DNA from 3 places in the Cupriavidus sp. 96C5-1 genome. Region 2 is predicted to be linked to each of the others. Evidence: predicted binding sites of a transcription regulator. Region 2 holds the regulator's gene; each other region holds the start of a gene.

Region 1 (10,523 bases), on a different contig from region 2:
AGCGACTGATTACCGGATCAGTCTTGCCTGGCCCTGGACGCCGGGCGCAGTCTTTGGCGTTGGCGGATATCAGTCGTTGGCGTAGATGTTCACATCCTTGGTTTCGCGGACGAACAGTGCGCCGATCACGAAGGTGGCCCCCGCGATGATGATCGGATACCAGAGCCCGTAGTAGATATTGCCGTTCTGCGCCACCAGGGCGAAGGAGATGGTGGGCAGCAGGCCGCCGAACCAGCCGTTGCCGATGTGATACGGCAGCGACATCGAGGTGTAGCGGATCCGGGTCGGGAACATTTCCACCAGCATGGCGGCGATCGGGCCGTACACCATGGTCACGTAGATCACCAGGATGACGAGGATCACCAGCACCATGATGGTGTTCATCTGCGCCGGGTCCGCCTTGGTCGGGTAGCCCGCCGAGGCCATGGAGTCGCCCACCTGCTTCTTGAAGGCGGCAATCTGCTTCTTGCTGGCATCGTCGAAGCTGTGGCCCGCCGGTACCAGCGTGGCGTTGAAGGAGGCGATCTCCTTGTCGCCGATCTTGACCGATGCCACCGTGCCGGCCGGGGCTTCCACCACTTCATAGCTGGCCGAAGCTTGCGCCAGGGTCCGCTTGGCGATGTCGCAGGAGCTGCGGAAATCGATTTCGCGGGCGATCGGGCTGCCCTGGAAGGAGCATTGCTTCGGATCGGTGGTGACGACGATCTGGGCGCTTTGCTGCGCGCGCTCCAGCGCCGGGTTGGCATAGTGGGTGAGGGCCTTGAACAGCGGGAAGTAGGTCAGCACCGCCAGCGCGCAGCCGGCCATGATGATCCACTTGCGGCCGATCTTGTCCGACAGCGAGCCGAAGAAGATAAAGAACGGCGTGCCGACCACCAGGGCGCCCGCGATCAGCAGGTTGGCGGTGGTGGCGTCTACCTTCAGCACCTGGGTCAGGAAGAACAGCGAGTAGAACTGGCCCGTGTACCACACCACGGCCTGGCCGGCGGTCAGGCCCACCAGCGCCAGGATCACGATCTTCAGGTTGCGCCACTGGCCGAACGACTCGGTCAGCGGGGCCTTGGAGGTCTTGCCCTCGGCCTTCATCTTCTGGAAGGCGGGCGACTCGCTCATCGACAGGCGGATATAGACCGATACGGCGAGCAGCAGGATGGAGACCAGGAACGGGATGCGCCAGCCCCAGGCGTCGAAGTTCGCGCCCGTCAGGTTGCGGCACAGCAGGATCACGATCAGCGACAGGAACAGGCCGAGCGTGGCGGTGGTCTGGATCCATGCGGTATAGGCGCCGCGCTTGCCGTGCGGCGCGTGCTCGGCCACATAGGTGGCGGCACCGCCGTACTCGCCGCCGAGCGCGAGGCCCTGCAGCATGCGCAGCCCGATCAGGATGATCGGCGCCGCCCAGCCGATGCTGTTGTAGCCCGGCAGCAGGCCCACGATAAACGTGGACGCGCCCATGATCAGGATGGTCACCAGGAAGGTGTACTTGCGCCCGATCATGTCGCCCAGGCGGCCGAACACCAGTGCGCCGAACGGCCGCACGATGAAGCCCGCGGCAAAGGCCAGCAACGCGAAGATGAAGGCCGCGGTCGGATCGAGCCCGGCGAAGAACTGCTTGGCGATAATGGCCGCCAGCGAACCGTAAAGATAAAAGTCGTACCACTCGAACACCGTGCCGAGCGAGGAGGCGAAAATCACCTTCCTCTCCTCGCTGGTCATTCCCGAGCTTTGGGCACTGCCGCCAGGCATTGCCACGTTCCGTACATTCGCCATTGTCTCCTCCGTATGATATCGGGGTCTTTCGGAGGCGCGCCGTCACGCCCTGGCGGGCACGCTGCGGGCTCCGAAGCTGCAATGGATTGTGGGTGGCGAAACTTACTGCGTTCTGACAATTCCAGCGTGGTTCCCGGCTAAACGCTCGGGGTATACGCTAGACGCGAAGTGGCCCTGGCGTTGCTGCGCCGCGGGGAAACAGCCCTGCCGGATGCGCCGCCGCGGTCAGCGCCACGCGTCGGCGCGGCGTTTCCTGCTATGCAGCATCGTGGTCGTGCTGTCGCGGGACGGCGGGCGGGAGCGGATTGTCCGCCTGGTCGTCGTCGGCGAGGTTCATGCGCCACGCATACAGCGCCGCCATCAATACGTAGAGGATCAGCGCGCCCTGCGCGCCGACCCAGAACGAGAAGGGCCAGCCGAAGAAGTCGAAGCGCAGTTCGCGGGCGAACCACGCGACCACGAAGGTGACGATGAACCAGAGCGACAACAGCACCGCGATCCAGCGCAGGTTGCGCTGCCATGCGCGCCGTTCGGACCCGTCGGCCTGGTCGCGCGCGGCGCGGATGTGGTCGGCGTCTGGCTGCCCGGGCGCGCTCATGCCGGCTCCATATAGGATGGCCGGCGCAGCGTGATGCGAAAGCAGGTGCCGGCCAGGCGCGGCTCCGCCTGATAGACGTGGTCGAGGATGCCGACATCGCCGCCGTGCTGCTGCACGATCTCGCGCACGATGGCGAGTCCCAGCCCGCTGCCCTGGGTCTTGGTGCCGAGCACGCGGTAGAACCGCTCCATCACGCGTTCGCGCTCGGCCACCGGGATGCCGGGACCGGTGTCCTCGACTTCGAGGTAGGCGAAGGGTTCGAAGGCATCCGCGCTGACGCGCACGGTGGCGCGGCCATCGGCGGGCGTGTAGCGGATCGCGTTGTCGATCAGGTTGTTCAGCATCTCGGTGAGCATGAGGCGGTTGCCCTGCACCATCACGGGATGGTCGTCGGCATCGACGCCAAGATCGATGCGGCGCGCCCAGGCCTGCGGCAGCCAGTCCTTGACCACTTCGCGCGCCAGCGCGGCCAGGTCCAGCGGCGCCATGCTGCCCGCGCCGGCCAGGTTCTCCATGCGCGCCAGCGACAGCAGCTGCGTCACCAGGTGAGCGGCGCGCTCCGAGCTGCCGGCGATCTGCGCCAGCGATTTGCGCAGCTCTTCGGGCGACTGTTCGCGCTGCGCCAGTTCTGCCTGCATGCGCAGGCCGGCCAGCGGCGTCTTCATCTGGTGGGCGGCATCGGCGATAAAGCGTTTCTGGGTCTGCACCGAGGTATCGAGGCGTGCCAGCAGATCGTTGAAGGACGCCACCAGCGGCGTGATCTCCTGCGGTGCCGCGTGTTCGTCGATGGGGCTGGTGTCGCCCGGATTGCGCGCGCGGATGCGCTGCTGGATCGAGGTCAGCGGCGCCAGCCCGCGCGTCAGGCCGAACCACACCAGCACCACCGCCAGCGGCAGGATCACGAACTGCGGCAGGATCACGCCCTTGATGATTTCGTTGGCCAGGCGCGCGCGCTTGTCGAGGGTTTCGCCAACCTGCACCAGCACCGGCTGGGTGTCGCCGCCATGCTTGAGATCGACATAGGTATAAGCCACGCGCACGTCGTTGCCCGCGATACGGTCGTCGCGCAGCGACACCAGTCCGGCATGGCCGCGATCGTCTTCGTTGGGCAGCGGCATGTCATTGTCGCCGGCGACGAATTCGCCGTGCGTGCCCACCACCTGATAGTAGATATTGTCGGACTCGTCGGCGCGCAGGATCTCGCGCGCGGACAGCGGCAGCTGCAGCGTGACGCGGCCGTTGACCTCGCGCACCTGCTGCGAGAGCACGATCGCGCTGGCCTCGAGCGAGCGGTCGAAGGGGCCGTTGGCGATCGATTTTGCCACCAGGTAGGTCACGGCAATGCTCATCGGCCACAGCAGCAGCAGCGGCGCCAGCATCCAGTCCAGGATCTCCCCGAACAGCGAGCGTGGCGACGGGTGGCCCGCGCTGTCCTCGAGATGGGGCAGGGCGTCGGCCAGCGCTTCGTCGCTGACGATGGCGTCGCCGGGTGACGGGGATGGCGGGCGCGGGGGGCGCGAGGCCCGCGGGCGCCGCCGGGGCAGTCGCAGCAGGCTCATGGGGGAAGGGTGGGGCGGTTCCTGTAGTGCGTGTGGCGGGTGTGGTGCGTCTGGTGCCTCTGGCGTTTCTGGTGCGGTCTCTTCCTGTTCGCCGAAGGCCGGAGCAGCGGGGGGTGCCAGCCTCGTCCAGTCAATCGTGCGTCACGGCGGCCTGGAATTTCTCCAGGCAGTAACCCAGCCCGCGCACCGTGGCAATGCGGATGCCGCCCACCTCGATCTTCTTGCGCAGCCGGTGCACATAGACCTCGATGGCATTGTTGCTGACCTCGTCGCCCCATTCGCACAGATGGTCCACCAGCTGCTCCTTCGACACCAGCCGCCCGGTGCGGGTCAGCAGGATCTCCAGCAGGCCCACCTCGCGCGCCGACAGGTCCAGCATCTGCTCGTTCAGGTAGGCGATGCGGCCGACCTGGTCGAAGGCGAGCGGGCCGTGGTGGGTCAGCGTGGCGCCGCCGCCCGCGCCGCGCCGCACCAGCGCGCGCACGCGCGCCTCCAGCTCGGACAGGGCGAAGGGCTTGGCCATGTAGTCGTCGGCGCCCAGGTCCAGGCCCTTGACGCGCTCGTCCACGCCATCGGCGGCGGTCAGGATCAGCACCGGCACCATGGCGCCGCGCGCGCGCAGCCGCTTGAGCACCTCCAGCCCGGGCATGCGGGGCAGGCCGAGGTCGAGGATCAGCAGGTCGAAGGTCTGGGTGGACAGCGCGGAATCGGCCTCCATCCCGCTGGCGACATGGTCGACGGCATAGCCCGAGTGACGCAGCGAGCGCGTCAGGCCATCTGCCAGCACATCGTCATCTTCGGCGATCAGAATACGCATGGTTGTCTCCACCCTGGCCTGGCTTTGTCGCCGCTTTCCATCGAATGAAGCGGACGGGGCTTGCCAAGCATACTGTTTTTTTATACAGTACCCGCTTGATCCGGTCGCTTTGCACCTGGGCCGGAATTTACCGGATCCGGTAGCGACGTTTCATCAGGCATTCATCGAACGTCCTACCGGCGTTTGCCCAATGTTTGCCCAGATGTTCGCCCCCCGGCGGCAGGATCATCGCCATCGGGGGTTCGCAGCGCGGCGCGGGTCGCGCGGTTGCCGGCAAAAGCAGGCAACGCGCCACATGCGGCCTATTTATACACCATTGACGGAAGGACGACCATGGATGACGGCAAGAAGGCGAGTGCTGGCGTAAGCGCCGAAAAGCAGAAGGCGCTGGCCGCCGCGCTGGCCCAGATCGAGAAGCAGTTCGGCAAGGGCTCGATCATGAAAATGGGCGATGCCGAGGTCGAACAGGATATCCAGGTGGTGTCCACCGGCTCGCTCGGCCTGGACATCGCGCTGGGCGTGGGCGGCCTGCCGCGCGGCCGCGTGGTGGAGATCTACGGCCCGGAATCCTCGGGCAAGACCACCCTGACCCTGCAGGTCGTGGCCGAAATGCAGAAGCTGGGCGGCACCTGCGCCTTTATCGACGCCGAGCACGCGCTCGACGTCAACTACGCCAGCAAGCTGGGCGTGGCCGTGGGCGACCTGCTGATCTCCCAGCCGGACACCGGCGAGCAGGCGCTGGAAATCACCGATGCGCTGGTGCGCTCGGGCTCGGTCGACCTGATCGTGATCGACTCGGTGGCGGCCCTGGTGCCCAAGGCCGAAATCGAAGGCGAGATGGGCGATTCCCTGCCCGGCCTGCAGGCCCGCCTGATGAGCCAGGCGCTGCGCAAGCTGACCGGCACCATCAAGCGCACCAACTGCCTGGTGATCTTCATCAACCAGATCCGCATGAAGATCGGCGTGATGTTCGGCTCGCCCGAAACCACCACCGGCGGCAATGCGCTCAAGTTCTACGCCTCGGTGCGCCTGGACATCCGCCGCATCGGCTCGATCAAGAAGGGCGACGAGGTGATCGGCAACGAGACCAAGGTCAAGGTGGTCAAGAACAAGGTATCGCCGCCGTTCCGCGAAGCCTTCTTCGACATCCTCTACGGCCAGGGCATCTCGCGCCAGGGCGAAATCATCGATCTCGGCGTGGACGCCAAGGTCGTGGAGAAGTCGGGCGCCTGGTACAGCTACAAAGGCGAGAAGATCGGCCAGGGCAAGGACAACGCGCGCGAATACCTGCGCGAGAATCCGGATATCGCCGACGAGATCGAAAACAAGGTGCGCGAATCGCTGGGCGTGGTGCTGCTCAACGGCACGCCGGCCGCCGCAGTGGCCACCGCCGAAGACTGAGCTTCGCCGGCCGGAACGTTCCCGGCCGCGAACCCCCACCGGGGCGGCACGCGTGTCGACGCGCGCCGCCCCGTTGTATTTTTCGTCCCTGGTTCGTGATCCATCGGATCGTCGCGCGGGTCCCGCGCCGGAGGGCTCGCCTCCCCGCAGGGGAGGTGAAACTGCAGTTGACCTTGAAGTCAGGCAGAAGCAGTCGCAATCCAGCAACCCCCCAATCCCAACTCCCATCTCCCCGCCGCGCCTCCCGTTCCCATGGCCACCCGTCCCCCCCTCTCCCTGAAAGCCCGCGCAGTCGGCTACCTCTCGCGGCGCGAGCACAGCCGGGCCGAACTGGCCCGCAAGCTGGCCCCGCATGCCGAGTCGCCGGAAGCGCTGGAGCAGCTGCTGGACGCGCTGGAGCGCGAGAACTGGCTGTCCAACGAGCGCTTCGTCGACAGCCTGGTGCACCGGCGCGCTGCCCGCTATGGCGCCGCCCGCGTGATGCAGGAAGCCCGCACCCACCAGCTTGGCGGCGATCAGCTCGCCGACCTGCAGGAGCGCCTGCGCGCATCCGAACTGGAGCGCGGCCGGGCGGTCTGGCAGAAACGCTTCGGCACGCCGCCAGCCACGCCCGAAGAAAAGGCCAGGCAGATCCGTTTCCTGGTGGCGCGCGGTTTCTCGCGCGCGGTGGTGAGCGAGGTGATCAAGGGTGCCGACGAATGGCTGGATGGCGCCGACTGAAGATCTGGTGCGCGGCGCGCCACGCTGGCGGCGCCGGGCGACGTTCCCAAGGCCCTTGCACCGGCACGGTGCGCATACCTGCATTGCGAGTAGGCGTATAGGGGAGGGATAAGGGCTGGCCATCCGCTGTTCGCAGACGGGCGCGGGCCCCGCTTCAGCCTGCGCTGCCGCACATTTCGCCGGTCCACGGCGCCTGTCCGTCACCCGACAATCCCCGGCAACAGCGCCGCGCGCGGTTTGTTCCCGGCCAAAGTTGTGCGGCATGTTAAAATCCTGCGGTTTTCCGGTCCAGCCGTCCTTTTCTCCCCGCTCCAGCCTGGTTTTATGCCGCTTTCCCCACCCGTCAATCGCACCCTGCGCCACCGTCGTGCCATCACGGCCGAGGCCTACCTTAGGGACGATGGCCTGTGGGATATCGAGGCGCGCCTGACCGACACCAAGCCGCGCGAGATTCCGCTGGCCGGTGGCGGCGTGCGCCCGGTGGGCCAGCCGCTGCACGACCTGTGGCTGCGCGTCACCATCGACCTGCGCATGAATGTGGTGGACGCCGATGCCTGTTCCGACTGGGTGCCTTATCCCGGCCAGTGCGACACCATCGGCCCGGCCTACCGCAAGCTGATCGGCCTGAACCTGATGAATGGCTTCCGCCGCGCGGTGCGCGAGCGGCTGTCGGGCGTGTCGGGCTGCACCCACCTTACCGAGCTGGCCGGCGTGCTGCCGACCACAGCGATCCAGGCCTTTGCCGGCGATGTCTTCAACATCCGCGACGCCGGCACCGAAGATACGAATCCCGAGCCCCCTTACCAGCTGCACGGCTGTCACGCCCTGCATTTCGAAGGTGAGGTGGTGCGTCAGTTTTACCCGCGCTGGTATGGTCACCAGCCAAAGCCGAGGATCAAGACCGAAGGGTCGCCACCCCCGGCGGCGCAGCCACTGGAGGCGCTCGCCGCCGCCGGTGACGGCGCCATGTCCCGCAGGCCAACCGGCACCTCCGGCTAAGCCAGGCCGGCCTGCAATCCGCCGAGATTCCATCTCCACACTTTTACGCCTACCCGAAAGGAAACACGCATGAATATCCATGAGTACCAAGGCAAGGAAATCCTGCGCAAATACAATGTGCCGGTTCCGCGCGGCATCCCGGCATTCTCGGTCGAAGAGGCCCTGAAGGCAGCCGAACAACTGGGTGGCCCGGTCTGGGTCGTCAAGGCGCAGATCCACGCGGGTGGCCGCGGCAAGGGTGGCGGCGTGAAGGTGGCCAAGAGCATCGACGAGGTCAAGACCTACGCCAGCAATATCCTGGGCATGACCCTGGTCACGCACCAGACCGGCCCGGAAGGCAAGAAGGTCAACCGCCTGCTGATCGAAGAAGGCGCGGACATCAAGAAGGAACTGTACGTCAGCCTGGTGGTTGACCGCGTTTCGCAAAAGGTGGCCCTGATGGCCTCCAGCGAAGGCGGCATGGACATCGAGGAAGTCGCTGCCCACAGCCCGGAAAAGATCCACACCCTGATCATCGACCCGGCTACCGGCCTGGCCGACGCTGACGCCGACGACATCGCCCGCAAGATCGGCGTGCCCGACGCAAGCGTTGCCCAAGCCCGCCAGGCCCTGCAAGGCCTGTACAAGGCATTCTGGGATACCGATGCATCGCTGGCTGAAATCAACCCGCTGATCCTGACCGGCGACGGCAAGGTGATCGCACTGGACGCCAAGTTCAACTTCGACTCCAACGCCCTGTTCCGTCACCCGGAAATCGTCGCTTACCGCGACCTGGACGAAGAAGACGCCAACGAAATCGAAGCATCGAAGTTCGACCTGGCCTACATCTCGCTGGACGGCAACATCGGCTGCCTGGTGAACGGCGCCGGCCTGGCCATGGCCACCATGGACACCATCAAGCTGTTCGGCGGCGAGCCGGCCAACTTCCTCGACGTGGGCGGCGGTGCCACCACCGAGAAGGTGACCGAAGCATTCAAGCTGATGCTGAAGAACCCGAACCTGAAGGCCATCCTGGTCAACATCTTCGGCGGCATCATGCGTTGCGACGTGATCGCAGAAGGCGTGATTGCTGCATCCAAGGCCGTGTCGCTGTCCGTGCCGCTGGTCGTGCGCATGAAGGGCACCAACGAAGAGATCGGCAAGAAGATGCTGGCCGACTCGGGCCTGCCCATCATCGCGGCCGACACCATGGAAGAAGCCGCCCAGAAGGTCGTGGCAGCTGCCGCGGGCAAGTAAGCCAGACGCGAACACGAACGCCAGCAGCGCGCCGGGGCCAGGCCCCCGTGCGCTGCTTTGAGCCAAGCAAAGGATTACAGCATGTCGATTCTGATCAATAAAGACACCAAGGTCATCACCCAGGGCATCACCGGCAAGACCGGCCAGTTCCACACCCGTGGCTGCCGCGACTACGCCAACGGCAAGAACTGCTTCGTTGCCGGCGTGAACCCGAAGAAAGCCGGCGAAGACTTCGAAGGCATTCCCATCTACGCCAGCGTCAAGGATGCCAAGGCATCCACCGGTGCCACCGTTTCCGTGATCTACGTGCCGCCCGCCGGCGCCGCTGCCGCCATCTGGGAAGCCGTCGACGCCGACCTGGACCTGGTGGTCTGCATCACCGAAGGCATTCCTGTCCGCGACATGATGGAGCTCAAGGACAAGATGCGTAAGGGCAACAAGAAGACCCTGCTGCTGGGACCGAACTGCCCGGGCCTGATCACGCCTGACGAAATCAAGATCGGCATCATGCCGGGCCACATCCACCGCAAGGGCCGCATCGGCGTGGTGTCGCGCTCGGGCACGCTGACCTATGAAGCCGTGGGTCAGCTGACCGCGCTGGGCATGGGCCAGTCGTCGGCCGTGGGCATTGGTGGCGACCCCATCAACGGCCTGAAGCACATCGACGTCATGAAGATGTTCAACGACGATCCCGAAACCGACGCCGTGGTCATGATCGGCGAGATCGGCGGTCCGGACGAAGCCAATGCGGCCGAGTGGATCAAGGACAACATGAAGAAGCCGGTGGTTGGCTTCATCGCTGGCGTGACCGCGCCTCCGGGCAAGCGCATGGGCCACGCCGGCGCGCTGATCTCGGGCGGTGCCGACACGGCGCAGGCCAAGCTGGAAATCATGGAAGCCTGCGGTATCAAGGTCACCAAGAATCCGTCGGAAATGGCTCGCCTGCTGAAGTCGATCCTGTGATCCTGTGATCCTGTGATTCTGCAGTAGCAGCCATAAGCTGCGTTCCCGCCCCTCGGGCGGGGATGATTGCCTGCCCGGTGCAAGTCCGGGCCCCCATGCCCCCGCCTTCGTGCGGGGGCATGTCATTCCGGAGAGCCGAGCCCTAGGGTATCTCCGGAGGCGCATGACATGGCGATTGAAACCAAATCGAAAGCTTGATACGGTAAATCTGCATGTCTGAAAACTCAGACATCCGAAATTCCGCAGACAATGCAGTCGTCATGTGGCGTTCGTACCATAATTTAGAATTTAGAAACCCGAGGAGTTTTACCGTGGAACTGTTGTCCTCCACCGCGTTCTGGATCGCGCTGGGATCCATTATCCTGACCAACATCGTGCTCTCCGGCGACAACGCCGTGGTGATCGCGCTGGCTTCCCGCAACCTGCCGCCGGCCCAGCAGAAGAAAGCCATCTTCTGGGG
Region 2 (10,523 bases):
GCCACGGGCAGGCCCTGCTCCACCGCCACGTGCTCGCCGATATTCAGCGAGAACGCGGTCTTACCCATCGAGGGGCGCCCTGCAACGATGACCAGGTCGCCCGCCTGCATGCCGCTGGTCATGCGGTCGAGGTCGATGAAGCCAGTGGGCACGCCGGTCACATCGGTGCTTGCGTCCCGGTGGTACAGCTCGTCGATACGCTCCACCACCTGCGTCAGCAGCGGCTGGATTTCCTGGAAACCCTTCTGCCCACGCGAGCCCTCCTCGGCAATGGCGAATACCTTCGATTCCGCTTCGTCGAGCAGTTCCCGCACCTCGCGCCCCTTGGGGGCGAAAGCCGCACTGGCGATATCGTCGGCCGCGGTGACCAGCTTGCGCAACACCGAGCGCTCGCGCACGATCTCGGCATAGCGGCGGATATTGGCCGCGCTGGGCGTGTTTTGCGCCAGCGAGTTCAGATAAGCCAGCCCGCCCACTTCCTCCGCCTTGCCCGCGACCTGCAGCGTCTCGTAGACAGTGATGACGTCGGCGGGCTTGGTGGCGGCGATCAGCCGGGAGATGCTCTGGAAGATCATCCGGTGATCGAAGCGGTAGAAATCCGCTTCGGACAGGAAATCGGCGATACGATCCCAGGCGGCATTGTCCAGCAGCAAGCCACCCAGCACCGATTGCTCGGCCTCGATGGAATGCGGCGGTACCTTGAGATTGTCTAGTTGGGGGTCGGCCACGGGCGCGTTCATGGGGAGGGATTATAACGGTCGCCGCCAGCGAGCCGGCGGAGAATTCGCTGCCGCACGTCAGGGCATCCTGCGATGTGACGGCGGGACAACCGGCCTGTCGCAATGGCGCGAGCCGGTTTGCGGGCGGAGGCGGCACAGGTAGCGCGCGTGGCATCGGCATGACGCCGGAAAGCAGGAAAAGCCGGGCGCCGGCAAGCCAGGCGAAACCAGGGTCACGGCCAAACAAAAAGGCAGGAGCGTATCGCTCCTGCCTTTTTGTTTGGCCAAGCTGACGTTTGCAACCGGTTCCTGCCTACCCGGAGGGTAAGCGGGAACCGCGGCAAGGTCGATGCTTAGACGTGCTCGCCCAGGACGGAAACCGTCACATCGACTACCACGTCGGTGTGCAGCGAAACGCTGACCGGATGGTCACCGACGATCTTCAGCGGGCCAACCGGCAGGCGCACTTGCGCCTTCTCAACCTTGAAGCCTTGGCCAGCCAGGGCTTCGGCGATGTCGGCGTTGGTCACCGAACCGAACAGGCGGCCGTCCACACCCGACTTCTGGGTGATTTGCACGGTCAGGCCGCTCAGCTTCTCGCCTTCGGCTTGTGCCGCGGCCAGCTTCTCGGCAGCTGCCTTTTCCAGTTCAGCGCGCTTGACTTCGAACTCGCTGATGGCGGTCTGGGTAGCGCGGCGGGCCTTCTTGTTCGGGATCAGGAAGTTACGGGCGTAGCCGTCCTTCACGCGAACGATGTCACCCAGGTTGCCCAGGTTGATGACTTTCTCAAGCAGGATAATTTGCATCGTGTTTTCTCCTTAGCGGACCTAGGGCCGATCAGTTCTTGTGCAGGTCGGTGTAAGGCATCAGCGCGAGGAAACGCGCGCGCTTGATAGCCGTATCGAGCTGACGCTGATAGTGCGCCTTGGTGCCGGTCAGGCGGGCCGGCGTGATCTTGCCGTTGTCGCCGATGAAATCCTTCAGGGTGTCCAGATCCTTGTAGTCGATCTGTTCCACGCCGGCCACGGTGAAGCGGCAGAAGCGCTTGCGCTTGAACAGCGGGTTTTGCTGTTGGAAGCGCTTCTTGTTCTTGTTGTCACGTTTGACGAATGCCATGATTCAATCCTTTTCGAATGCTTTACATCCAGTGATGTGAAAGACGAGAGCCTTGCTGTTGCGGTGCTTGCGGGCCAGGAATCCTTCGCAGTCGAGCATCGCGCCGAGCGGAGTACGCTCAAGCCGCTGGCCGATCTGACCGATTCCCATGGCGGCGATGGCGAACTCCACCTGCCTGGGCGTTTGCGCCTCGACCGTCTCGCCCGCGTACTGCAGGATGCAGTTGACGACGGGGACCCCGGCCGGGGTGTAACGCAAGGCATCGCGTTCCGCGAGCGTTGCGCAGAGCCTTAACTGGTTCAACGCACTCTCCCGCACCGATGCCCGCACTTGCCGCCGCGGCGATCAATGCCCACGGCAACCACAACAGTCCGCACTTAGGCGGCCTGGACTTCGCTGGTCTGTTGCGCGGCCTTGCGGGCTTCTTCGCGCTGCACTTCCTTCATCATCGGGGACGGTGCGGTTTCGGCCTTCTTGGTCTGAACGATGAGGTGGCGCAGCACCGCGTCGTTGAACTTGAACGCGTGTTCGAGTTCAGCCAGGGTTTCCTTGCCGCATTCGATGTTCAGGCAAACGTAGTGAGCCTTGGCCAGCTTCTGGATCATGTAGGCCATCTGACGGCGACCCCAGTCTTCCACGCGGTGGATCTGGCCGCTCTGGGACGTGACCAGCGTCTTGTAACGCTCGATCATGGCCGGAACTTGTTCGCTCTGGTCCGGATGGACGATAAATACGATTTCGTAATGACGCATTGACGCTCCTTTTGGATAAGCCGCCCGGGCGCCAAGTCCGGTGCAGCAAGGTTGGATAGCCTTAAAGTATAGCGTGCTTTTGACGAAGCTGGCAAGCGGCCCTAATTCCCGGCGAATACCGCCTGCAGCGCGGCCGGATCCCTTGCCAGCGCCGGTGTTGCGGCCAGCGCCAGCATCAGGAGCACACGGGCCTTGTAGGGATTGAGATCCCCCGCGGATACGAAGATGCCCGATGATGGGCGAGGAAGAGCAGGAATCGCCACGTGCCCCGCCCCGGTCCGCGAACTACGCACCACGGCCACCCCTGCCGCAGCCGCGTCGGCAAGCGCTTCAGTCAGCGACTGATGGATCGACCCGTTGCCGGCGGCCGCCACCACCAAGCCTGACACGCCAGCCCGCGCCAGAGCATCCACCACCACCCGTCCGGGCTCGGCGTAGCTGGTGACGATTTCAACCTGAGGCCACACAGACGGCAGCGGCAGCGCCTGGGCCGGCAATCCTTGCGGGATCCGTGCAAACCGCACCAGGTCATCCTGCACATACCCGACCGGCCCCGCCAGCGGCGACGCAAAGGCATTCACCGCTGCCGTATGCCCCTTCACTGCGTCGCGTCCGGCATGGATCTCCTGGTTGATCACCAGCAACACCCCCTTGCCCGCCGCATCCGCATGACCGGCCACCCGTACCGCATCCAGCAGGTTCAGGGGGCCATCGGCCGACAATGAAGTCGAGGGCCGCATGGCGGCTGTCAGCACCACGGGGACCGTACCCACGCACGCCAGGTGCAGCAGCATCGCGGTCTCCTCCAGCGTGTCGGTGCCATGCGTAATCACAATACCGGCCACATCGGGCTGCACGGACCAGAACGCAACGCGCTCGACCAGCCTGGACCACAGCGCGAACGACATATCCTTGCTATCAATCTGCGCCACCTGCTCGGCCTCGATCCGGGCCACGGCGGCCAACGCCGGCACGGCATCGAGCAACGCCGTAACCGGCACAGTGGCAGCCTGGTACTTCGCACTGCTGGCGGGATTCGACGAAGAACCGGCAATGGTACCGCCGGTAGCGAGCACGACGACGCGAGGCAGAAGAGACATGGATGGAAAGGCTCAAGAGCCTGAAGCGTTGATGGAGGGCGGCAAAAGCGACTTCGGATGTCGCGGATTGTAACTCCCCGCCATCCACGCACGCCGGCCACGACCCACAGGCCGCACGCCTGTCGATGAGCGAACTCCCAAAATTCCCCTTGCACTTCACTCGATACTGTATAAAATCACAGCATACTGTTTAAACATACAGTGCTTTCAATCATCGGCGACCATGGCGACCCTGACACCGCGACAGCAGCAGATTTTCGACCTGATTCGCAGCACCCTGCAGCACACCGGCTTTCCCCCCACACGCGCTGAAATCGCCGCCAAGTTCGGCTTTTCCTCGCCGAATGCTGCCGAGGAGCATTTGCGGGCCCTGGCCCGCAAAGGGGTGATCGAACTGACCCCCGGCGCCTCGCGCGGCATCCGGCTCAAGGTTTCGCGCAGCGACTCCGAAGCATCCGACCAGTTTTCACTGCCATTGGCCGGCGTCATGCAGCTGACTCTGCCTCTGGTCGGGCGAGTCGCGGCAGGCAGCCCGATCCTCGCTGCCGAGCACATCGACCGCCAATATCAGGTCGACGCCTCGGTGTTCGAAGTGCAACCCGACTACCTGCTCCGGGTACGGGGCCTCAGCATGCGCGACGCCGGCATCCTGGATGGCGACCTGCTGGCGGTCAAGCGGGCCAGCGAAGCCGCGAACGGCAAGATCGTCGTAGCGCGGCTGGGTGACGATGTCACCGTCAAGCGCCTGAACCGGCGCGGCGACTCGATCGAGCTGATTGCCGAGAATCCGGACTTCCCGAGCATCATCGTGCAACCGGGCCGCGAAGAGTTTTCCCTGGAAGGCATCGCCGTCGGCCTGATCCGCCCCAGCGCCTTCTAACCCGTGCGGCTGAGGCGGGCTAGCCCGTGTCACGCCGACACCCGATTGTGCCAACGCCGCCCGCTCCGCGGGCACCGCTAATTGTTGTTGCAAGCCACCAGGTGTAGCCATGCTGCCAGCCAACCGCCTCTCCGCCCGCCGCCCCGTCAAGCCCGTGCCGTTCCGCCAGTCCAAAGGCGTACGCATCTACCAGGGCGCGCAGCGGCGCACCATGGTCGGCAGCATGGCCGCCATCTGCCGCATGCTCGAACTGGAGGAATCGACGAAGCTCTCCATATAGGGACTCGCCGTGAAGTGTTTGCATCTGATCTGGGTAGCGTCTTGATTGATCTAGAGCCCTTTGGACTCGAGCAGGACCGCTCAAGGAAATTTTTTGTGCAGAGTACTAGCCATCTGCCATTTGGTATTGTATGATCTTGTTCTTCGCTGTTCAGCACTCAGTTGAACAGCCAGTACGGTGGCTGTAGCTCAGTTGGTAGAGTCCAGGATTGTGATTCCTGTCGTCGTGGGTTCGAGTCCCATCAGCCACCCCAAGAATTTGCTTTACGAAACAGCGCCTTAGCAAAGGCGCTGTTTTTGTTTGTGGCCCACAAAGTGGCGTCATGTTCCCACGGCGGGAATACTCGTCGTCGTCCCCCATCTCCACCCACGCCCTCAATCCAACAGCAGCGGCAACCTCGCGCGTGTCGATTGCCGCTCAAATTGTTCGGAACACTGTATATCCATACAGTTAACTCAACTATCAACGTTCCGCTTAGGGCGAGCTCTATACTGGATATCCATACAGTATCCTGCGAAGAACCACCATGTTCACCTGCGATCCCGACACCGTCTTCCTGTACCGCCGCGCTGCCGACGCGGTCGCCGTGCCCTTCCCTTGCCAAAGGATCACCGTGGACGACCCGCTGCTGACGGTGGACACATGGAACCCCGAGGCAGAGGCAGCCGCGCAAGCCGCTGGCGCCATGCTGGTGCTGGCCGGCATCGATGCAGCGGCGATCATGGCGTTGCCCTGGCGGATCGATCGCCTTGAGCTCAATCACCGCGGCGCGTGGCTAAGCTTCTCGCTGGCTGACTCGATCCAGTTCTTGGGCCCGCGCTCCGTCCGCCTGCGCACCCGCGGTAAGCGCCGCTATGCCACTCGTCAGGAAGCGACATGCACGCGTGACCTCCCCGGCGAACAGCATCTGCCTCGCAGCGCAGTTCCTGCCTGGTGACACGGCCGAGCTAGGCGTGGACTGCGACAGCGTATGCCGACGCAGCGCAAACAGCGGCGCAGTCAGTGACTATTTTGGCCGCCGAAGAGATCGACGAGACCGAAGAGACAATGGTCAACCTCGGTTTGGATGCCGGCGCCGGCCGTGTTTGGAGATAGCAAGCATCCGCCGCGTGGAGGGACTACTGGACACCACAGGTCTGGCAGTATGGGAGCAGGATTTCGTGCACACGTTGGCTGTGCCCGCACTTGTAGGTGATGTAATAAGACACGTCGAAGACCAGGCGGAGAAGCTCGACGAACTGCTCGCGAGGTACGTCTCATGCGCGCGCAGCAACAACCAAGGCCGTATGCAGGAGCCACAGGCTGCGGCGTGAACCTAGTCGTAGGTTTCCCAGAAAAAACCACGCTCGAGATCTCGCTCGAACTCGACGGTCCAGGACGTTCCGCTTTCAGCCGCGTAGTGCTGGCGGGCACCCGTGAGATTTGCCGCAACGGTCACCTGACGGGGAATGTGGCTTACACCTGCTTCAGGCGGGCCGCCATCGTCAAGGACAACCGTGAATTCTTCGCTGACCCGGCCATGCTTCCTGCATGCCGAGATGAAGGCCTGCTGCTCGTCCGCCGGTAGTTCTTCGAAGGCCTTTTCCATAGCATCTCCCAGACACTCGCTCGCTCCGGACATGACACCAAACCACTGCTACCAGGTTGACTGCTGCACCGTGACGCGCGAGATGAGGCTACAGCCCTGTCTGCGTGTTCTGGACGCAAGCCTTTGCGTAGGCAATCGCTTCGCGCATCGCCTCTTCCCTGCTACCGAATTGAGTTTTGATCTTGTGCCGTAGTCCAGGGATGAACTCGTTCGTATGATCGATCTTCCGCTCGAACAATACCGATGCTTGCCAGATCCCGGCTTGCGACTCCCAGACCGTGCAGTGGCAGTGGTAATCCCCTTCTTCGACGAAGACATGGCTCGACATGGCAACCTCTCATCGTATCGGATGGATCATGGAGTGAGCAGAAAGTCGCTAGCCACCAGCCTTCTTGTCACCCAAGCCAAACAGCCGCACAGTGTTCTGATGTCGTCGGAGAGCTACGAGCGCCAGGCACAGGCCCGCAATCGAGAGACCCAAGGCCCAGCCGATAGTCCGCCGCATCTTCGCCGCCTGCTCGGCCTGATAACGAGCGTCCGCCGCTATGCGCACGGCCTCCCAAAACTCGGTTTCCTGGTTGTCTTCCTCGACTATCGCCATTTCCGCCTCCCTGCATGGATGTCGGAGAGCCATATGGAGGAAATCCTAGCATGAAGCACCTGACCACGCAGACCATCGACGGCGAGTCCCGCGCCATCGTCTCCACCTGCGGTCAATACCGATACCGGCTTTGGCGCGAGTGGGACGCCGGCCGGCTTACGCTGTGCTCCATCATGCTCAATCCGCCGACCGCCGACTACGAGGTCAACGCGATGTCGATAGGGATCACTTTGCAAAGCCTCAAGAAGGGACTTCGCCCATCCCTTGCGACAGGAATATCGGCAGGAAGGGCAAAGTGGACTGGATCGAGCGCAAGATAGATCCGTGGCCCGCTCGAAGCGGACCGGCGTGCCGCGCTGCTGTTCGTCGCCGAGCGCTGTCCGTCGGCGCCGATGGCAGCGCTGGCGGCGTTCAGGCGCCGTCGAGGAAAGGATTGCGTTGACCGATGCGCGTCCCCAGCGCATCGGGAGCCAGGCTCATGCTGGCAGGGTCTAGCGCCGGATCGGGGCTACGGGCCAGCGAGGGGTTGGCCGGTGCAGGCGCCATACCCTGCGGCATCGGTTGGCCGGCGTCTTGCGCATAGGGGTCGCGCGCGGCGGGCATCGCCCCCTGGCTGGGCGGCGCTGCCGCCGGCATCGCTTGCATTGGCTGGGGGGATTGCATCGGTTGAGTGGATTGCATCGGCTGGTTCGGCTGAATCGGCTGGGCCTGCTGCGCGAACAACGGGTAGGACGCGATCATCGCGCCAGCCATCAACAAGGATTTCGCCAGATGTTGCTTCATTCGTGTACCTCCTAAAACGCCAACAGGCATGGGAATAGCCACTGTAGCGCCGAGGCACCTGACATTCTGTTCGATTTTGCAACGGTCATTTACCAGCCTTGCCATCGACACCAAGGTGGGGTAACCGCGCGCGACCTCGATGGTCTATGTCCATAGGACGCTGAGTAGCGCCGATATCGGCTACCAGAACACCGTCTGCGATCTTTAAGCGATCGCCCTCAGTGTTGTGCGATTTGCGGGACGGCGTGCAATAGTACGGGCCCTGAGAAAGAAAGCCGATTGAGGATGACTCGATGATTGCTCTCCCTGCATCAGTTGAACCGCTGTTTATTCGGGCCGGATGGCATCCAGGAGTCGCATCCGCCGTCGTAGACGGCAATCATCATCCAGCCACAGATATGCTTCGGGAATTCGATGGTTTGACTGTAGGTTCTGATGGTGCCGGCGTGGAATGTGCCCGAATCGCTCTGAAGTTTCAGCCGATTGAAACGCTGGACGAGCAGATCATGGCGTGGGAGCGGGCACTGCAAACCACGATGGTCGGATTTGCCGAAGGCGGGCTGGGCTACGAAGAATTCTATGCCGACGAGATGGGTCGCATCTTCGCCATCAACTGTATTGTCGATGGTGTTTACCTGTGTGGATTCAGTTTTGGCGATGCGGTCGAGCGATTGTTGCTCGGAAGGCGAGCAATGCCGCTTTTGTTGGAAGGACAGGAACGCGTGCCATTCTATGGCGAGGACCTACTGCGGGGAGATCCGCGGATTTGGACGGTCTGTCAGTTGAAGAAATCCTAAATGCGCAGCGACGTTACCGGAGTTCTACAGGCATGTTCAAAAGCAGGAGCACCTCGTAATCGCCGGAGGTATTGGCCTGCGGAAGTTTCCTGCGCAGCCAGGCAAGATTGCGCAGTCGAGCACGCCGTAGCAAAGCGGCGGCGACAAGGCTCACGCGCTCACGAGACGTTGCCCTCGTCGGATCTGTCTGCCGGGGCGGCTTTTCCCGGATGGGGCAAGCGCCACGCGCTCGTATAGACGCGCAAGTCGGACAATGCCCACTATCAATCGGACCGAACGTCTCCTAAAACAGCAGTAGATCACCGCTCAGGGAGACTGCAATGGATTCAATGCCGCAACGCAACGTACACGTCATCCCCCACGGCGACGGGTGGGACGTCGTTCATGAGGGGGCGAAGGGTGAAAGAGCACACTTCCCCACCCAGGAGGAAGCTGTCGATGCCGCCACAGTGATTGCACAGCGCGACAAGGTGGAACTGCTGGTACACGGGCAGGATGGCCAGATTCGCACACGCAGCAGCTACGGCCAAGACCTGCGGAACCACAAAGGCTGACGCGCGCTCCCACGGCACTGCGAAGACATCCCGCATGACGCATTCCTGCCTGGTATTGTCGTCGGCCACCGCCAGCGCATACGGCGCGATGCACGTCACTGCCAGTCGGCATTTTCAAGAGGCGCTTGCGCGCCCGGTGGGTGTCTGCCGTTTTGACGGGGGTCGGCTTGCGGCGGTTAGCCGGACAAATCCACCGAGGGGCGTTGGAGGAGACACGGTTGGGGTGGCGAAGTCAAACCGCACGCAGGCAGCGTTTGACAGCTCGCCTTACCAAGTCGCGTTGATGCCCTGCACCCGCACGGATGACGATCGCACCGGGACTTGAACCTGGACGCCCCTGTCACTGGCATGAGAAGGTCACCTTCTGTATCGACTTGATCCTTGTGCCGTGGGCGTGGACCATCGCCATGTTCTCATGGCTCGCATTTGCGGCTACGCTGCCGGACACCTCCAAGGTACCCGTGTGCCCGTGGTCCCCTGTGTAGCTGCACCTGGCCTCGCAATGCCGAGACCTCGGTTCACTATTCGTCGCGACGAAGACGATCGCCTCTCTAGAGCCGCTGGCCATGCACCGTATCGCAACGCCATTCTTCACCACAACATCCCGGGCTTCCGGTGTTGCCTCAACTGGTGAAGTCATCCCTATCAGGACAGCGATGATCAGAAGTGCTGGCGCAAGCTGATTTCCAGGCATGCCATTCCCCACGCAAGAAATCGGAGGGTAGTGTCTCGTCCGACTCCAGTCAATCCGTCCAGTTTCGCGCGCACATGCGCCTGCGAATAAAAGACCCACGCCTCGGCCGTGACCATCCTCGCGGCCTTCAGGCGGCCGTCGGTTGCCGCCCGGGCGATGCCTCGACGCCCAGGGCGGCGTTCGATCCCTTGCACCTCCTGTCACCCTCGATCCAGGCCCTCAGCTTCGCCTTGTACTTAAGAGACTGCTTGGGGTGGCCTGCTGGGATCGCTCTGTCCGTCGACATCGAAAAAATGAAGAAGCCAGCACTTGGCAGGCCCTGACTGAACTTAGCGTCATTTTGTCACACTATTCTTACAAATTAAATTTATTGCATACCAGATATGCATCTGTTTTAATTCGCGCCGCGCGGCATCTGCTGCGCCCCTTTCGCGCTTCTGCTTCTGCGCAAGACCGGCATGGATTTCCCGTCCCGGCCGGTCTTCTTTTTGCCCGAACTCTTGCTGCGGCGGCATGAAAAAGCCGCCCGAAGGCGGCTCCTGAACAGTGCTGCTCCGGCTACTCGCCGGTTTGAGCCACGACTTGTTGTGCTGCGGCATATCCCATGATTTTCACGCCGTCCCCATCCAGCTTCCTGCTCTGTGCCGGCAGGTCCACCG
Region 3 (10,523 bases), on a different contig from region 2:
CGGTAGCGGTACGCACGCTTGCGGACGGCAGCACGGAAATATTCTCGCGCTAGATTCAGGTTTTTGCCCCGCGTTCCGTCTTCTCCCCGAATGTGCCCGCGCAACGCGGGCCCCGTCCCTCGACGCCTCCCGGAGAAGACCCAGACGTGACCCAGCAACCGCTACCGCAGCAGCAATTTCGCACCAGTACCGGCGCCCGCACCCAACCGCGTCACCCACGCGCCTTGCCCCTCCTGATCGCCAGTCTTGCCGCCACGCTGATCGGCACCGCCGCCGCCCCGGCAGCCGCCCAGCCGGCCACGGTGGCGATCGACATCCGGGCCCAGCCGCTGGCCGACGCCCTGGCGCAGCTCGGACGGCAAACCTCCCTGCAGCTGTTCTTCGCGCCGGCGCTGGTGGCCGGCAAGCAAGCCCCGGCCGTGCACGGCAGCATGCCGGCCGAAGCCGCGCTGGATGCGCTGCTCAAGGGCAGCGGCATCCGCTACCAGCGCAATGGCACCGGCATCGTGCTGCAACCGGTAGGCCAGGCGGGCATGGCGGCACCGGCCACCGCGCCCACATCGATGCCACCGGCGGCGACTGCCGCCGCGCCCATGGCCACCCTCGAAGCCGTGGAAGTCACGGCCTCGCGCACATCCAGCGACCTGGTGCGTCCCACCCGTCAGGTGACCGTGATCGACCGTGCGGAACTCAGCGAGCTGAAGACCGGCTCGGACAGCGTGGCCACCCTGCTCTCCAAGGTCATACCCGGCATGGCCGACTCCAGCCATACCGTGACCGACTTTGGCCAGACCCTGCGGGGCCGCGGCATGCTGGTGCTGGTCGACGGCATCCCCTTGAACACCAACCGCGACTCGGCACGCAATCTCGCCAATGTGGACCCGGCCCTGATCGAGCGGATCGAAGTCCTGCGCGGCAGCAGCGCCATCTACGGCGGCGGCGCCACCGGGGGCATCGTCTCGATCAACACCCGCCCGGCCGGCGGCCCCCCGCAGGCCGAAACCACGTTCTCGCTGACGTCGCCGCTCTCCCGCCTGCGCGCCAACGGCCTGGCCGGGGAAATCCAGCAACATGCCTCCGGCAGCGAAGGGATAGTCGACTATGCCTTCGACATAGGCGCCCGCCGCACCGGTACCTCCTACGACGCGCGCAGCCAGCGCATCGCGCCGGAACCCAGCCAGGGCGACCTGTTCGAGTCCGACAACTACAACATCGGCGGCAAACTCGGCCTGCGCCTCACACCCGAGCAGCGCGTGCAGATTGCCGTGAGCCATTTCAGCGCGAAGCAGGATACCGACTACGCCTCCGACCCGTCGGTTGCCCGTTCGGCACCCGGCAGCGTGCCCGCGCGCGCCATCGGCGGCCTGCAGCTCGCCGACCAAAACCAGATCCGCAACACGCTGGTCAACCTCGAGTACGAGCATAAGAACCTGGCGGGCAGCGCCGTCTCGGCGCAGCTCTACTATCGGGACTACTTCACGCGCTTCACGCCCTTCGACGCGCGCGCGGTCGCCACCCGCGGCGGCAATGTCGACCAGTCCATGCAGAACTCCGACGTCGTTGGCAGCCGGCTCACCATCAAGACGCCGCTGGACAGCGCCAGGCGGACCCGCCTGGTGTGGGGCATGGACTTCGAGCAGGAACGCAGCGACATGCCGATCGACATCTTCGACCCCAAGGCGTATGACGCCAGCGGCGGCCGGATATTCAGCAAGACCGGCACGCTCACCTATATGCCGGCCATCACCACGCGCAGCCTGGGGGGCTTTGGACAGTTGCAGCACAAGTTCGACGAGCAGTGGTCGGCCGAGGGCGGATTGCGCTATCAGTACGCCAACGCCCGCTTCAACGATTTCGTCCCGCTGTCGCAGTCCCGCGCGGCGCAGCCCGCCACCGTCAAGGGTGGCTCGGTCGACTACACCGCGCTGCTGAGCAATGTCGGCGTCGTCTACAAGCCTGTGCAAGGGCATGAGGTCTACGCCTCGTTCAGCCAGGGCTTCAACCTGCCCGACATCGGCCTGCAGGTGCGCAACGCGCGGGCCGGCTTCGATATCGCCTCCTCCGACCTGAAACCAGTCAAGACCAACAACTACGAACTTGGCTGGCGCGGGACTTTCGGCAACACACTGGCCTCGCTGGCGATGTTCTACACCACATCCGACCTGGGCGACGTGCAGAGCTTCAACAACGGCCTGATCCTGACCCGCACCGCCGAACGCATCTTCGGCGTCGAAGCCTCGGCCGACTACCTGTCCGACAACGAGCGATGGAGCACGGGCGGCACCTTCACCTGGATGCGCGGCCGTGAAACCCCGCAGGGCAGCGCCAGCCAGCAGATGAGCGGCTACCGCATTCCGCCCCTCAAGCTCACCGGCTACCTGCAATACCGTCCGATGCCTGCCTGGAGCAACCGGCTGCAGGCCACCTTCTTCGCCGGGCACGACTACCGGCTCAACGGCGCCGACAGCTTCGGCCGGCGCGACGTGGCGAGCTACACCACGCTGGACCTCGTCAGCCGCTATCAGGTCAGCAGCAAGGACAGCGTCACCGTGGGCATCCAGAATCTGCTCAACCGCTATTACTATCCCCTATACAGCCAGCTGATGCGCAACAGCAACAACACCTCGCACCTGCCCGCGGCGGGCATCACGATGACGGCCACCTACGTGCATCGCTGGTAGACGGGCTGCGGCATATGGGGTGAGGGAAGCCGCGGCACGCCGCCAGCCGTTTTGTCGGTTTCTCCATCAACCGGGCTGCTCCCGCCCAGGTCACGGGAATCTATGTAGGCTCAGCTTCCCGGATCTCGCTCAGCACCTCGGCCTCGACCTCCGCGTTTTGGTTCGCCATCCCTGGTAGCAATCAAGTCTTTCGGCGTCAGCGGGATCAAGGGCAGGATCAGTGCGTACACCACGGTGGTCGCGATCACACAATACATGAAGCCTCGCGTTGGGCTGCTGTTATAGATCCATGAGCCCAATAGATCGCCGGCACGCGCCGAGAGCGCGAAAACGCCATCCACCAGCATCATCAAGGTTCCTTGCAAGCCTGGCGGACAGGACCGCATCGCGAGATCGAAGTACGCTGCCGTGGCGACACCGCCCATCAGCCCTATCGGTGCCGCCAATACAAGCGCGAGATTCGCTGAGTGAATGAATGCCAGCGGAATCATCTGCGGCACTGCGACGATCGTTCCCCACCACAGCAGCTTGTTCAGCGGTATTTTCTTGCACAGAAAGCCATATAGCAAAAATGTCGGGACGAACGCGGCGGCGAAGATCCCGTTGTAGTACGAGTAAACGGAATCCGATGCATGCAGCGCATTGCTCAGATAGAACTGCAGCGGAGTGGCCGCCCCTGGCGCAAAGTTCCACAGAAAGCAGATGAGAACCGCTGGATAAACGGCCTTATGCCTCACCAGCCGTCTGACATTCCCAACGAAATCTGCGCCCCTGGCTTGTGGCTTCTCGTAGATGTGGCCGAAGACGGAAATGGGCTTCCAGAGCCCAAATACGGCAATCGATAAAGTGACCACCGCTACCAGGAAGAAGGCCTCTTTCGGGGCATGACGATCGGAGATGTACCCGGAAGCGAAGGCTCCCGCAACGACCGGGACGGAGCTGACCACGTTCAACAGCGCGCTCAGGCGCCCGGACATGAGCTTCTCCTGGCCCACCAGAGCAATCAACCCCTGATAGGCTGCGGCGATAAATCGGGACGACAGCATTGCCAGCAGCATCCCGACGACCAGTCCTGCATATGAGAAACCTGAAAACGCCATCCAGATAAATGCCATCGCGGTCGCCGGAGCAAAAATCAGGAAGAAGCCGCGATCCCGCAATCCCAGCGGGTTCCATTGGTCGCGCGCGAGGCCAAAAGCGAACGCAATGTACACTGGGATGCCCGTAACCAGCCGGAATGTCGAGATCTGCGTCGCCGTCGCATGCAACTGGTTCTTGAGTATGTAAGACGTCTGTATATCAACGAGGGAACCGGCCGGCGTTGCCAGATAGATGAGCAGGGTCAGCCAACCGAAATACAGCAGGGTTCGGTCTCCGCCCTCGGAACCATTACGACCAGAAGCGGCCAGCATTTTCGTGGCTTGACAGCAAGACTGGAATTTCGAGAATTTTGGTACGGTATGCTCCCGTGTGCTCATGCCCGCATTCCCAACTCTCGAAGTCGCACATGCTGCTCCCGCTATCGGACCATATAGCGTCGTGAACAGGCCACAGGATGATCACTCCATCATAGACGGCAAGATAGAGCGGCGCGCCGTCGATTGGCGTGCATGCCATTGGACGAATTGGCGATAGTCCAGCGAATTCCGCTTCCCCACGGCTGTCGAACCGGCGCGCGGCAAACCATCTCGCGGAATTCGATATACTGTATATGCATACAGTAACCGAGACGCCCCACCCTTACCCCCCGTCGTCGTGGCAAGGGGCGCATCGACAACCCAGGTTCGCCAAGTCATGCCATCTGCACCCCGCCGCATCGCCCATCTGGACATGGACGCGTTCTATGCGTCCGTCGAGCTATTGCGGTATCCGGAATTACGCGGCAAGCCCGTGGTGATCGGCGGCGGGCGGAACGCGGTGCCCGAGACGCTGGCAGACGGCAGCCGGCGCTTTGCCCGTTTGCGCGACTATGCCGGACGCGGCGTCGTCACCACGTCCACGTATGAAGCACGGGCGCTTGGCGTTTTTTCCGCCATGGGCATGATGAAAGCGGCGCAACTCGCCCCCGACGCCATTCTCCTGCCCACGGATTTCGATTCATACCGGCACTATTCCCGCCTCTTCAAGGCCGCCGTCGGCACCTTCACGAACCAGATCGAGGACCGGGGTATCGACGAAATCTACATCGACCTCAGCGATCTGCCAGGTGAGCCCGCCGATATCGCCACCCGCATCAAGCAGGCGGTGCGGGAAGCGACCGGGCTAAGCTGCTCCATCTGCATCGCCCCCAACAAGCTCCTGGCCAAGATCGGCTCCGAGCTGGACAAGCCCGATGGGCTCACCCTGCTGAGCGCCAGCGATATTCCCTCGCGCATCTGGCCGCTGCCGGTGCGCAAAGTCAACGGGATCGGCCCGAAAGCCAGCGAGAAGCTCGCCGCCCTCGGCATTGCGACGGTAGGCGATCTCGCCAGCGCGGACCTCGGCCTGCTGCAGACCCATTTCGGCCGCAGCTATTCGGCCTGGCTCGCCGAAATCGCGCAAGGGCACGACGAACGCCCTGTCGTCATCAGCTCCGAGCCCAAATCGATGAGCCGGGAAACGACGTTCGAACGCGACCTGCATCCACGGCACGACCGCCAGATCCTGTCCGAGGTATTTACCGGGCTGTGCGAGCGGCTCGCGGAAGACCTTCGCCGCAAGGGCTACGTCGGCCGCACCATCGGCGTCAAGCTGCGCTATGACGACTTCCACACCGTCACCCGCGACCTCAGCATGCCCGCCCCCACCGCCGACGCCAGGCTGCTGCGCCGCGCCGCCACTGAATGCGTTAAACGCGTGCCGCTGAGCCAGAAAATACGGCTGCTGGGCGTGCGGGTGAGCGCGCTGACGCCGGCGGGGGATGAGGATTATTCCTCGATGCCGGCACAGGGAGAACTGCCCTTTTTCGATGACGAATAATGGCCTTTGGCCTTGGACGGCAGCAGAACCCGGCGCGCATGAGGCCCGCTGAACCCGATACCGGCAGCGGCGTCACTCAAGATCCTCTACAACCACCCGTCCATATGCGGCGGCGGACCCGACGATAGCGCCAAACACTTCGGCGCTGAGGCCGGTGAATCCCGAAAAACTGCAAAAATAGAAACCATAGGGCTCTACACTGGCCATGGCATCCGGCATTGGGCCTGAGTTCCCCGGCGACCGGAAGTCAAAGCCGCGAGGGCCTCTCGTGCCGACCCCACCTCCCGCGTGCGCAAGGATTTGCTCGGCCATGCTTTCCGATGGCAGCGCTACGACGATCCTGAATTCAATGCCCATGCGGCTACCCCTGTGGGAGTTGGTGGAAAGGAGTTGGTAGAAACTCGCAATGCTATCAAGTCAAACCGCTGGTGGACAACGAAGCTCCCGACAGCGCCTGGCAACCTGGGTTTAATCTCCGTCATCAGCCGGAGTGGCATCCCTGTGGGCCGGCACTACTGGTTCCCGCTGCCCGAGCATTGCAGTGGCTTCATGAGGGCGCAGCAGCAAGCTGCCACCCTCCAGGTATGCGACCACACGTTCCTTGCGGAAGGTACGCATGGCATTGGCGCGCGTGCAAATGCCTCTGATGTAATCCCCCTGCTCTACCCAGTCCAGTAACTCATACGTTTTTGTTTCATCCTTCTGGTTCCGATAGACGAACGAGATCTTCGGCATGCAGGCCTCCCACGGCACGAGCACAGGAAGTGGTTTCCCGAAGAGAAGCCGCGGCGATCCGGATCTTGCCGCCCCCAATTGGGCGAGCGTCGGCTCTCTGGAGAAGGTCAATCGCATCCCCCGCACATGCGTTCGACGAGCGCCGGGACTGGGAGATCAGCCAATTCTAGGGCGCTGAACAATGGATATATGCAGAGAAATCTGATTTCATGACGTACGTGCCATGCTCCCTATGCCACCCTCCTCCATCGGATAAGCCAATCCCCACAGAACACCAGACTCGGATGAGAATCGACCTGCCTCCCGCCTCCGGCTATCCCGGCATCGTTCTACGCCAGCTCGAACGCGAAGACATGGATCCGTGGTTCGCCTATCTAACGCTCCCGGACGTCATCCGGCACACGAGTTGGAACCTGCGGTCGCCACAGGATCTTCTCCCCATCCTGCAGTCCCTCGAAGACGGTTCCGCGAGCTCCGTCAGGCGCCTTGCCATGATCGATGAACAGAGCAAGGCTCTCGTCGGCACGATCGGCTTCCACACCGTCTCGGAGATCAATCGAAGTGCGGAGATCGCGTACGACCTGGCCCCCGGCTACTGGGGTCGCGGCATCGCCAGCGCGGTGTGTGCGGCGGTGGCTGGCTGGTCGTACACGGAATATGGCTTTGTCCGGGTACAGGCGGTTGTGCTCACTTCCAACGCACGCTCCGAGAGCGTTCTGAAGAAGTGCGGGTTTCGGTACGAGGGATTGCTCAGGTCTTACCGGATGGTGCGAGGCACGCCGGGGGACTTCAAGATGTTTGCGCGGTTGCAATCAGACTAAGGCCTGGATTCCAGGTCGATCGGCAAACCCCTGGGAGACCAGCTACGCATTGGACATTTGAGGTCGTTTCACCGTATTGCGCGCCGAGGTCGGCGGTCATCCAGGACGTGCCGCCCGCAGTACCCGCGCCACCCGGCAAGCTAACTTTGTTTACGCCATGATTAGCCATTGGCTAACATGGAAGAGTGCGCAAGCGGGTTCGCCGAGCAAGGGGCCCGTATCCTCGCTGCCATCTCCGGGCAAGCTGCCATCGCCGTCCGTACCGTACTCGGTACGCTGGCCATCGGTCCATACGCCAGGACCCGGAAGGTCTCCGGCAAAGACAGTTGCCACCCTTGCCGACGCCAGTCGAGTGCTTGACGAGATCCAGGACAGCCCGTCTCGCAGCCCCGGTAGTTCCGAGACCGTAGAACCCCACAGAGGAGCCTGCCAATGATCAATATTCAGTTCATCGAACGCGATGGCCGCCCCGAATTCGCCGTAGTGCCAATTGAGGTGTGGGAGCGCATCAAGCATCGGGTCGAGGACCTGGACGAGGTGACGCTGCTCCACCGGGCCAAGGCCCGGGAAAGCGGCTTTCGCATCCCCGCCGCCATCCTGGACGCCGAACTTGCCGGCGACAACCCGGTCAAGGCCTGGCGAGAATACCGCCGCATGACCCAGGATGCGCTGGCGATGGCGGCCGGGCTCAGCAAGCCCTACCTCAGCCAGATCGAGAACCGCAAGCGCGACGGCAGCCTTGAGGTATTCCAGAGCCTCGCCACGGCGCTGCAGGTACCAATCGACGTCCTGGTCGGGAAGCCGGAGAAGCAAGCCGACACCCAGCCTGGTGGGCAGTGACGGCCATGGCATGAGAAGGCGCGCACAAGGCCGTATTCCCCGGATGTCAAACTGGCATCGCAGGGATGGCGCAGGCAGCCCGCCGAGCCCGCCAGCACAGCCTAGCGTAGACCAAGCACATCGAACATGTCGAAAAGGCCGGCTTTCCTGTCCGCCAGGAAACGTACCGCACGCAGGCTACCCTGGACATAGCTGGCACGGCCCGCGGACCGGTGCGTGATCTCGATGCGCTCGCCGGTACCGGCGAACAGCACGGTGTGATCGCCGGCGATATCGCCGCCCCGTATGGTCGCAAAGCCGATAGTGGACGGGTCGCGTTCGCCGGTGACGCCCTCTCGCGCATACACCGCGCAGTCTTTAAGGTCTCGCCCCATCGCCTCGGCGATCACCTCGCCCATCTTGAGCGCGGTACCCGAAGGGGCATCGATCTTGTGCCGATGGTGCGCCTCGATGATCTCGATATCGTGGCCCGTGGAAAGCATCTTCGCGGCCATCGCGAGCAATTGGAAGGTAACGTTGACACCGACTCCCATATTGGGCGCCATCACGATCGCGATGTCCCTTGCGGCATCGGCGATGGCGGCCTTCTGCGCCTCGTCGAAGCCGGTGGTGCCGATCACCAGCTGAACGCCAAGCTCCCGGCAGACGCCAAGGTGCGCCATGGTGGCTTCGGGCCGGGTGAAATCGATCAGCACCTGTGAATCCGCGAGCCCGGCGCGCAGCTCGGAGACGATTTTCACGCCGCTGTCGAAACCCAGGACAGCGCCGGCATCCTGGTTGGCCGCGCTGGCGCCAGCGAGCGCACCGGCGAGACGGCAGTCGGGCGCATGGCGCAGCGCGTCGATCAGCATGCGGCCCATGCGGCCGGTTGCACCCGCTACGGCAACGCGGCGCGGCACAGGCAGAGTGGTCAGGAAATCCATGACGGGTAGCGACCTCGGATGATGCGTGGATGCGGGAGATGGGCGGAATTGTACGCAGGGACGATGCGAAGCATCGATTGAGTCACCCGCCCGCACCTCGGCGCCATGCTCGCTGCGGAACCGCTGGACGCAAAAATAGCCAGGCGCCTTGGAGGATGCCTGGCATTCGGGCAATACCTGTCGAGGGAGGTTTCCCGGACACCTTACTTTAGGATGCCGTCGCCGCCGAAATTGCAAACCATTGTCACAGCCATCCCCGGGGGTTCTTGTGCGCCCGGCCGAGGCAGAATCGATTGAGTCCTTCTTCAGCCTGGCGCAGCCCGGGCAACGTGCCCTGATTCTTTCGTTCAGCAACGAAAGCAACGCCAGCCGTATGCCAAGCTCCCACCTCAACTATGCACAGTGGCATACCGTTGAGCGCGGCGGCTTCGTCGATTTCAACTTTGCCCTGTTACCGAGCCGGGCAAACCTGCCCCTTCATCAGCGGGGTACCTGTAATTGTGCGACGCCGCATAATCAACAAAGGCGACAGATTGGACCCTGGTTGCCATTCACCGGGGGTGTAGGGACACTCCATGCGGCCTACACCCTTCTTTCTCCCGGCCGCCACGGCGCATGTCCACCTCGCCGTAGCCCTGCCATGGCTGGCGCAACTTGGTACCGCGGTGCTCGACGTGGCCGAAGCCGGACTCGTATGGGCGGCCCGTCTTCGATGCAACCGGCTGGTTCCAGCACTTGCCACGCGGACAACGCTAGGGCGTGCGCCTCAGGCTGATGCGCTCTACGCGCTGGCCATCTCCAGACACGCTGCAGTACGCGATGGCGCTCGTGGAAGCGTCATGGGCATTCTTCGCTGTGAACCTGAGCTGCAACTCTATCGTGCCGTCTGTTTTACGCCGCAAGGCTGGCGGCGCTTCGTCGATTTCAAAATCGACCGCATAGGGCGTCGGCGACATGCGGTCGATAGCCTCGTAGCACGCATAGCGCACAGCATCTTCGAGGCCAAGATCGCCCGGCTCATTCCTCACGCCGCGAAAGAAGGTCATTGCCAACGTGGCGCTCAGGGCGATCAACCCAAGGATCCCGAGCCGATTGCTCCGCCGCCGACTGATTCTGCCTTCCATGCCACCCCCCAGATACGCACGACTCTAGCCGCGGGAACCAAGAGCATTTGTGATCCATCGCACATAAGATTACGCAAAATTGCACTGCCGGGTGAACAGATTTTGGGGGGATGGCGAAGGGATCTTTGCCTGGACGAGCCAGCGCAATCAGTGCGCTGGCGATCTGCCTCTCCGGCAGATCTGGTATGTCTGAACACTGCTACTGCGAAATCCGGAAAGCTGCGCAGTTTCGGCATCCTCCTGCGGTCCGGGGTGTAAAGGAGGGCGTCAGGACATGGATTCCGAATGTGACCGGTGCGTTGATCCTGAGGCGGCGCGCGGTGTGGCGCGGGTTTCGGCGGAGAGCGATCCGGTGGCTTCCACCTCGGCAAGAATGGTGCTGGCCCGCTGGCAAGAGGTCTTGCCGCAGCGTGGCATATAACAGAGGTGGTGAGCGGCCAC

Evidence for each region. Region 2 encodes LexA, which represses DNA repair genes until DNA is damaged. Its sites were predicted from a motif close to ACTGTATNNNNATACAGT; they were not measured.
Region 1: a site for LexA is predicted at 4,816-4,833, ahead of recA (recombinase RecA). Genes of this name have one in related genera too.
Region 3: a site for LexA is predicted at 4,386-4,403, ahead of dinB (DNA polymerase IV). Genes of this name have one in related genera too.

Annotation. Positions count from the first base shown of each region.
Region 1 covers NZ_JBYOJU010000030.1:58,284-68,806, forward strand. Annotated here, with positions in the region: gene AC3FOF_RS28055 (MFS transporter) at 70-1,770, opposite strand; gene AC3FOF_RS28060 (DUF4212 domain-containing protein) at 2,027-2,368, opposite strand; gene AC3FOF_RS28065 (sensor histidine kinase) at 2,365-3,927, opposite strand; gene AC3FOF_RS28070 (response regulator) at 4,058-4,744, opposite strand; gene recA (recombinase RecA) at 5,078-6,145, shown strand; gene recX (recombination regulator RecX) at 6,398-6,865, shown strand; gene AC3FOF_RS28085 (DUF2889 domain-containing protein) at 7,190-7,864, shown strand; gene sucC (ADP-forming succinate--CoA ligase subunit beta) at 7,934-9,100, shown strand; gene sucD (succinate--CoA ligase subunit alpha) at 9,182-10,063, shown strand; gene AC3FOF_RS28100 (TerC family protein) at 10,375-10,523, shown strand, end outside.
Region 2 covers NZ_JBYOJU010000036.1:83,682-94,204, forward strand. Annotated here, with positions in the region: gene AC3FOF_RS31370 (replicative DNA helicase) at 1-740, opposite strand, end outside; gene rplI (50S ribosomal protein L9) at 1,073-1,525, opposite strand; gene rpsR (30S ribosomal protein S18) at 1,557-1,835, opposite strand; gene priB (primosomal replication protein N) at 1,839-2,138, opposite strand; gene rpsF (30S ribosomal protein S6) at 2,213-2,587, opposite strand; gene AC3FOF_RS31395 (asparaginase) at 2,689-3,687, opposite strand; gene lexA (transcriptional repressor LexA) at 3,911-4,567, shown strand; gene AC3FOF_RS31405 (hypothetical protein) at 4,677-4,847, shown strand; tRNA gene AC3FOF_RS31410 (tRNA-His) at 5,025-5,100, shown strand; gene AC3FOF_RS31415 (hypothetical protein) at 5,374-5,784, shown strand; gene AC3FOF_RS31420 (hypothetical protein) at 6,163-6,435, opposite strand; gene AC3FOF_RS31425 (hypothetical protein) at 6,524-6,763, opposite strand; gene AC3FOF_RS31430 (hypothetical protein) at 6,812-7,036, opposite strand; gene AC3FOF_RS31435 (DUF1643 domain-containing protein) at 7,087-7,356, shown strand; gene AC3FOF_RS31440 (hypothetical protein) at 7,448-7,819, opposite strand; gene AC3FOF_RS31445 (SUKH-3 domain-containing protein) at 8,113-8,616, shown strand; gene AC3FOF_RS31450 (DUF2188 domain-containing protein) at 8,937-9,170, shown strand; gene AC3FOF_RS31455 (hypothetical protein) at 10,200-10,463, opposite strand; gene AC3FOF_RS31460 (hypothetical protein) at 10,423-10,523, opposite strand, start outside.
Region 3 covers NZ_JBYOJU010000005.1:182,075-192,597, reverse strand. Annotated here, with positions in the region: gene AC3FOF_RS09370 (FecR family protein) at 1-53, shown strand, start outside; gene AC3FOF_RS09365 (TonB-dependent receptor) at 234-2,681, shown strand; partial or broken gene AC3FOF_RS09360 (MFS transporter) at 2,782-4,093, opposite strand; gene dinB (DNA polymerase IV) at 4,476-5,639, shown strand; gene AC3FOF_RS09350 (hypothetical protein) at 5,712-5,996, opposite strand; gene AC3FOF_RS09345 (hypothetical protein) at 6,108-6,374, opposite strand; gene AC3FOF_RS09340 (GNAT family N-acetyltransferase) at 6,659-7,195, shown strand; gene AC3FOF_RS09335 (helix-turn-helix domain-containing protein) at 7,628-8,035, shown strand; gene dapB (4-hydroxy-tetrahydrodipicolinate reductase) at 8,137-8,958, opposite strand; gene AC3FOF_RS09325 (hypothetical protein) at 9,711-10,082, opposite strand.